2 linked regions of the Azotobacter salinestris genome follow. The protein of the gene in region 1 interacts with the protein of each later gene in a pairwise test. Links are inferred from orthologs where the notes say so. Each region holds a gene or a part of one and is shown in the gene's direction. Other genes may lie near its edges. The genes, in order: yhbY and rho.

Region 1 (3,137 bases):
GGCGGACCGACCATCAGCACGCCGCGGGGAATGCGTCCGCCGAGACGCTGGAACTTGCCCGGATCACGGAGGAACTCGACCAGCTCGCTGACCTCCTCCTTGGCCTCGTCACAGCCGGCGACATCGGCAAAGGTGGTCTTGACCTGATCCTCCGAGAGCAGACGCGCCTTGCTCTTGCCAAAGCTCATCGGACCGCCCTTGCCGCCCGCACCACCCTGCATCTGGCGCATGAAGAACATGAACACGGCAATAATCACCAGAATCGGGAAGCTGGCCACCAGCAGCTGCGACCAAATGCTCTGCTGCTCTGGCTGCTTGCCCTCGATCTGGACATTGTTGTCGATCAGATCGCCTATCAGGCCGCCATCCTGGATCGCCGGACGGATCGTCTTGAAGTTGTCGCCGTCTATCCGCTGGCCGGTGATGATGTAGCCATCCACGGTCACGCGCTCGACCTTGCCATCCTTGACCTGCTGGATGAAGTCCGAATAATTCAGCGTCTGCGGCTCGCTCGGATTGGTAAAGTTGTTCATCACGGTCACCAGAACGGCCGCGATGATCAACCACAGAATCAGGTTCTTTGCCATGTCGTTCAATTAACTACCCTCTGGGACGGAGCCAGTCCCTGTATGACGGCCGGTACAGCTACCCGCCTAACTTAATACACAACCCCCGACCCCGGCAGGCCTCTCTGTAACCCTTTGTGTGCCAGTCCCTCGGGCACGTGCATGGTCCATCAGCAGTCTAGGCTCCATGAAAGCCACGCGCGAGCAGATATTGTTCGCGAGAGCGGTCACGTGAGGAAAGTGGCTTGCGCATCTGCACCTTGTCGAAACTTTCGCGCACTTGTCGCAGATACTGGTCGAAACCTTCGCCCTGGAAGATCTTGATCAGAAAGTCGCCTCCCGGCCGCAGAACTCGTCCGGCCAGATCCAGCGCCAGCTCGCAGAGGTACATGGCCCGCGGCTGATCAGCCGCCTTCACCCCACTCATATTGGGGGCCATGTCGGAAATCACAAGATCGACCGGTTGCTCGCCAATCGCCTCGAGGAGTTGGGCAAACACCGCGTCATCGGTGAAGTCCCCCTGAATGAAGGTCACATCCGGGATGCTGTCCATTGACAGGATATCCGAGGCGATCAGGCGTCCCCGGTCGCCAATGACCCGACTGGTCACCTGCGACCAGCCGCCCGGCGCAGCCCCCAGATCGACCACGGTCATACCCGGCCGCAGAATGCGGTCCCTTTCCTGAATCTCCAGCAATTTGTAGCTGGCGCGCGAGCGGTAGCCGTCTCTTTGCGCCATCTTCACATAGGGATCATCGAAATGCTCTTTCAACCAACGATGACTAGTCTTGGATCGGGCCACGGGCACCTCGCGTTTGGCTGGGCGGCCCCGGGTCGCTCGGGTAGACTAGGCCGCTTTTCAACAAGATCGGACGCAGGGGTCAGATTATGGCGCTCACTCAGGAGCAGAAGAAACATTTCAAATCCATCGGCCATCACCTGAAGCCTGTTTTGATCGTGGCCGAAAATGGCGTGACCGAAGGCGTTCTGGCCGAGCTGGAGCGGGCCCTGAACGATCACGAATTGATCAAGGTGAAGATCAACCTCGCCGAGCGGGAAGATCGCCAGACGGTGATCGCCGAACTCTGCGCGGCGTCCGGAAGCGAACTCGCCCAAGTGATCGGCAAGGTTGCCCTGCTCTACCGCAAGAACCCGAAGCCGAACAAGAACCTCTCGAACATCAGTCGCTTCCTTCAGGCTTGATGTGAAGGGCGGGCCACCCCTCCGGCTTGCATACCGAAAGGGTGGCCATCCAGTACCAGACTGACGCTGCATCCCCAAGAGGCCAGCTCGAAAGCCCCCTTGGTACAGGGGCTCCGACTCAGATGTGACGGACCTCAATGATTTCGTATTCGACGGTACCGCTTGGCGTCTTAACCACCACCACGTCGCCCTCCTCCTTGCCTACCAGGGCACGGGCGATGGGCGAGCTGACCGACAGCTTGCCCTGCTTGATGTCGGCCTCATCGTCACCCACGATCTGGTAGACCACGGTTTCGTCGGTCTCGACGTTGGCAATCTCCACAGTAACGCCAAAAATCACCTTCCCGGAATGGGGAATGGTCGTCACATCGATGATCTGCGCATTCTGCAGACGTCCCTCGATATCGCGTATCCGCGCCTCGACCATGCCCTGCTGCTCCCGGGCAGCGTGGTATTCGGCGTTCTCCTTGAGGTCGCCCAACTCGCGCGCCTCGGCGATCGCCTGGGTGATCTGCGGACGCAGCTCGGTTTTCAGATGCTTGAGTTCTTCCTCCAGGGCGCGTGCGCCCTGGACAGTCATCGGAAATTTGGTCATGCGTTGATTCCTGCATGGAGATCCTGCAGACGGCGCACGGTCTTCTCGGGACCGAACTTGAGCGCTTCACAGATCGCCTGGCCACCGGCGATGGTGGTGGTGATGCAGATCTTGTGCTGCAGAGCGTTGCGACGGATCGAGAAGGAGTCGGCGATCGACTGACGTCCCTCGGTGGTGTTGATGATCAGGGTGACCTCGTCATTCTTGATCATGTCGACCACATGGGGGCGGCCCTCGGTCACCTTGTTCACCCGGCGGACCGGCAGGCCGGCAGCCTCGATCATTCGAGCGGTACCGGCAGTGGCCACCACTTCAAAGCCGAGGGCAACCAGATTGCGCGCCACGTCAGCGACGAACGGCTTGTCATCCTCTCGCACGCTGATGAAGGCACAGCCACCGGTCGGCAGGGTCTCGCTGGCGCCCAGTTGGGCCTTGGCAAACGCCTCGGCAAAACTGTCGCCGACTCCCATCACTTCGCCGGTGGACTTCATTTCCGGGCCGAGAATGGGATCGACGCCGGGGAACTTGGCAAACGGGAACACCGCCTCCTTGACGCTGAAGAACGGCGGAATGATTTCCTCGGTAAAACCGATTTCCCTGAGCGTCTTGCCAGCCATCACGCGGGCCGCAACCTTGGCCAGGGACTCGCCGATGCACTTGGAAACGAAGGGCACGGTGCGCGAGGCACGCGGGTTCACTTCCAGCACGTAGATGTCCTCTCCCTGCACGGCCATCTGCACGTTCATCAGACCGACCACGCCGAGTTCCAGGGC
Region 2 (3,171 bases), 1.4 Mb from region 1 along the record:
CAATCAGGGGAAAGCTCTCGGCTTGGGTTTTTGGCATGTCAGGTGTCTCGATGGCAGAACCGCGCCGTTCGGCCACGGGGGAGCAGTTGTACCAGTTTACGGATGAAGGGTCCAAGGCAGCTTGTGCGATAGGCGGCCTATTATAAGACTTGATGCCGGTCGGGGACGATGCGCCCGAATGTCCCTTGGCGGAGGTGCGCAGGGTGACGGGCAGGCGGGCCCGGAGCATGGCCTTGTGCGACCGGGTGCCGACCTGCAGCCGGGCGCCCTTTTTGCACTCCTGGAGCCTGAAGGCGGGGCAGGGCGGCGCGCTCGCCTTCCTGTGCCGACCAATGCGGGCTATCATGTTCGGAAATTTGTGCTTCCGACCACGGAGATTTTCCATGAGCGAACTCATCACCAACGTCAGCGACGCCAGCTTCGAGCAGGATGTGCTTCAGGCCGAGGGGCCGGTGCTTGTCGACTATTGGGCCGAATGGTGCGGGCCGTGCAAGATGATCGCCCCTGTGCTCAACGAAATCGCCAAGGATTACGAAGGCCGGCTGAAGATCTGCAAGCTCAACATCGATGAAAACCAGGGCACTCCGGCGAAGTACGGCGTGCGCGGCATTCCGACCCTGATGCTGTTCAAGGGTGGCAACGTCGAGGCGACCAAGGTGGGCGCCCTGTCCAAGTCGCAGCTGGCCGCCTTTCTCGACAGCAATATCTGAGCTCGCCTGCCAAGCGCATCCTGAGCTCCCGGGCCGGCTGGAAGCATGAAAGCCAGGGCGGGCTCGGTCCCGTGGTCCCGAGCCCGGCGGGTTGTGTGTGGCAAGAAAGGCGGAGAGCGGCCTGTTCGCCGGATCCGGGGTCGCAGTTTTTATCGTGCGAGGCTGGACGCACCTTTTTCGGGGTGTTAGATTCGGCTCTCGCAGCGAATTTAACGCTGTCCTCCGTCAGTCGTCGCCGACGCATCTCTTTAGAACAAGTACAGCGATCCGATCGCCTTCCCTGCGGCGCGGCTTTCCCAAGCTCAACGCTTTCTGCCCCCCTTATCGTCTTATGAATCTGACCGAACTCAAGCAAAAGCCTATTACCGAACTGCTGGAAATGGCCGAACAGATGGGCCTGGAGAACATGGCCCGTTCGCGCAAGCAGGATGTGATTTTCTCCCTGCTGAAGAAGCATGCGAAAAGCGGCGAGGAAATCTCCGGTGATGGCGTGCTGGAGATCCTTCAGGACGGCTTCGGATTCCTGCGCAGCGCGGACTCCTCCTACCTGGCCGGCCCGGACGACATCTACGTCTCGCCGAGCCAGATCCGCCGCTTCAACCTGCGCACCGGCGACACCATCGTCGGCAAGATCCGTCCGCCGAAGGAGGGCGAGCGCTACTTCGCACTGCTCAAGGTCGACTCGATCAACTTCGACCGGCCGGAAAACGCGAAGAACAAGATTCTCTTCGAGAACCTCACCCCGCTGTTCCCCAATGCCCGTCTCACCATGGAGGCCGGCAACGGCTCCACCGAAGACCTCACCGGCCGCGTGATCGACCTCTGCGCGCCGATCGGCAAGGGGCAGCGTGGTCTGATCGTCGCGCCGCCGAAGGCCGGCAAGACGATCATGCTGCAGAACATCGCCAGCAACATCACGCGCAACAACCCGGAAGTGCACCTGATCGTCCTGCTGATCGACGAGCGCCCGGAGGAGGTGACCGAGATGCAGCGCACCGTGCGCGGCGAAGTGGTCGCCTCCACCTTCGACGAGCCGCCGACCCGCCATGTGCAGGTCGCCGAGATGGTCATCGAGAAGGCCAAGCGCCTGGTCGAGCACAAGAAGGACGTGGTGATTCTGCTCGACTCCATCACCCGTCTGGCGCGTGCCTACAACACCGTGATTCCCAGCTCCGGCAAGGTGCTCACCGGCGGTGTCGACGCCCATGCCCTGGAGAAGCCCAAGCGTTTCTTCGGCGCCGCGCGCAACATCGAGGAGGGCGGCAGCCTGACCATCCTCGCCACCGCCCTGGTGGAAACCGGCTCGAAGATGGACGAGGTGATCTACGAGGAGTTCAAGGGCACCGGCAACCTGGAACTGCAGCTCGACCGGCGCATCGCCGAGAAGCGCGTGTTCCCGGCGATCAACATCAACCGTTCCGGTACCCGTCGCGAAGAGCTCCTGACCGGCGAGGAGGAGCTGCAGCGCATGTGGATTCTGCGCAAGATCCTGCATCCCATGGACGAGATCGCCGCCATCGAATTCCTCCTCGACCGTCTGAAGGACACCAAGACCAACGAGGAATTCTTCCAGTCGATGAAGCGGAAGTAATCCGCCGCGACAAGTCGCAAGCCTCGCACTGCAAGGGGGCAGGCTGGCGCCGTCACCCTGCGACATGGGGTTTGCAGCCAGAGGCTCGCAGTTTCCATGAAATACTCCGATCTTCGCGACTTCCTGCGCGCCCTGGAGGCGCGTGGCGAGCTCAAGCGCATCCAGACGCCGGTCTCACCCATACTGGAAATGACCGAAATCTGCGACCGTACCCTGCGTCGCGGCGGGCCCGCGCTGCTGTTCGAGAGGCCGGCGGGCTTCGACATGCCGGTGCTCGGCAACCTGTTCGGCACGCCGCAGCGGGTGGCCTTCGGCATGGGTGCCGAGGATGTCTCCGAGCTGCGCGAGATCGGCCGACTGCTGGCCTTCCTCAAGGAACCGGAGCCGCCCAGGGGCCTCAGAGACGCCTGGGACAAGCTGCCGCTTTTCAAGAGAGTGGTCAGCATGGCGCCCAAGGTGCTGAAGGACGCACCCTGCCAGGAGGTGATCCTCGAAGGCGAGGAGGTCGACCTCGGCAGGCTGCCGGTGCAGCACTGCTGGCCGGGCGATGCCGCGCCGCTGATCACCTGGGGGCTGACCATCACCCGCGGGCCGAACAAGGAGCGGCAGAACCTCGGTATCTACCGGCAGCAGGTGATCGGCCGCAACAAGGTGATCATGCGCTGGCTCAGCCATCGTGGCGGTGCGCTGGACTATCGCGAATGGTGCCAGAAGCATCCGGATCGCCCCTATCCGGTGGCGGTGGCTCTGGGTGCCGACCCGGCAACCATCCTCGGTGCGGTCACGCCGGTGCCGGATACCCTGTCCGAATATGCCTTCGCCGGCCTGCTGCGCGGCCAGCGCACCGAGCTGGTCAAGGCCGTCGGCAGC

Evidence for each region.
Region 2: the proteins of yhbY (region 1) and rho interact in binary tests that used the Escherichia coli proteins (3 or more experiments, as listed by UniProt). The link is inferred for Azotobacter salinestris from one-to-one orthologs.

The regions. Positions count from the first base shown.
Region 1 is NZ_CP045302.1:1,812,103-1,815,239, forward strand. What follows is about bases 295-3,111. They hold yhbY (ribosome assembly RNA-binding protein YhbY), read left to right. Parts: upstream 295-1,454; coding sequence 1,455-1,769; downstream 1,770-3,111. Other genes in these bases: ftsH (ATP-dependent zinc metalloprotease FtsH), read right to left, coding at 295-587; rlmE (23S rRNA (uridine(2552)-2'-O)-methyltransferase RlmE), read right to left, coding at 745-1,368; greA (transcription elongation factor GreA), read right to left, coding at 1,888-2,364; carB (carbamoyl-phosphate synthase large subunit), read right to left, coding at 2,361-3,111. Outside these bases: more of ftsH, read right to left, coding at 1-294; more of carB, read right to left, coding at 3,112-3,137.
Region 2 is NZ_CP045302.1:3,254,122-3,257,292, forward strand. What follows is about bases 321-3,171. They hold rho (transcription termination factor Rho), read left to right. Parts: upstream 321-1,041; coding sequence 1,042-2,301; downstream 2,302-3,171. Other genes in these bases: trxA (thioredoxin TrxA), read left to right, coding at 384-710; ubiD (4-hydroxy-3-polyprenylbenzoate decarboxylase), read left to right, coding at 2,398-3,171. In the rest of the region: ppx (exopolyphosphatase), read right to left, coding at 1-37. UniProt on the Escherichia coli protein: Facilitates transcription termination by a mechanism that involves Rho binding to the nascent RNA, activation of Rho's RNA-dependent ATPase activity, and release of the mRNA from the DNA template.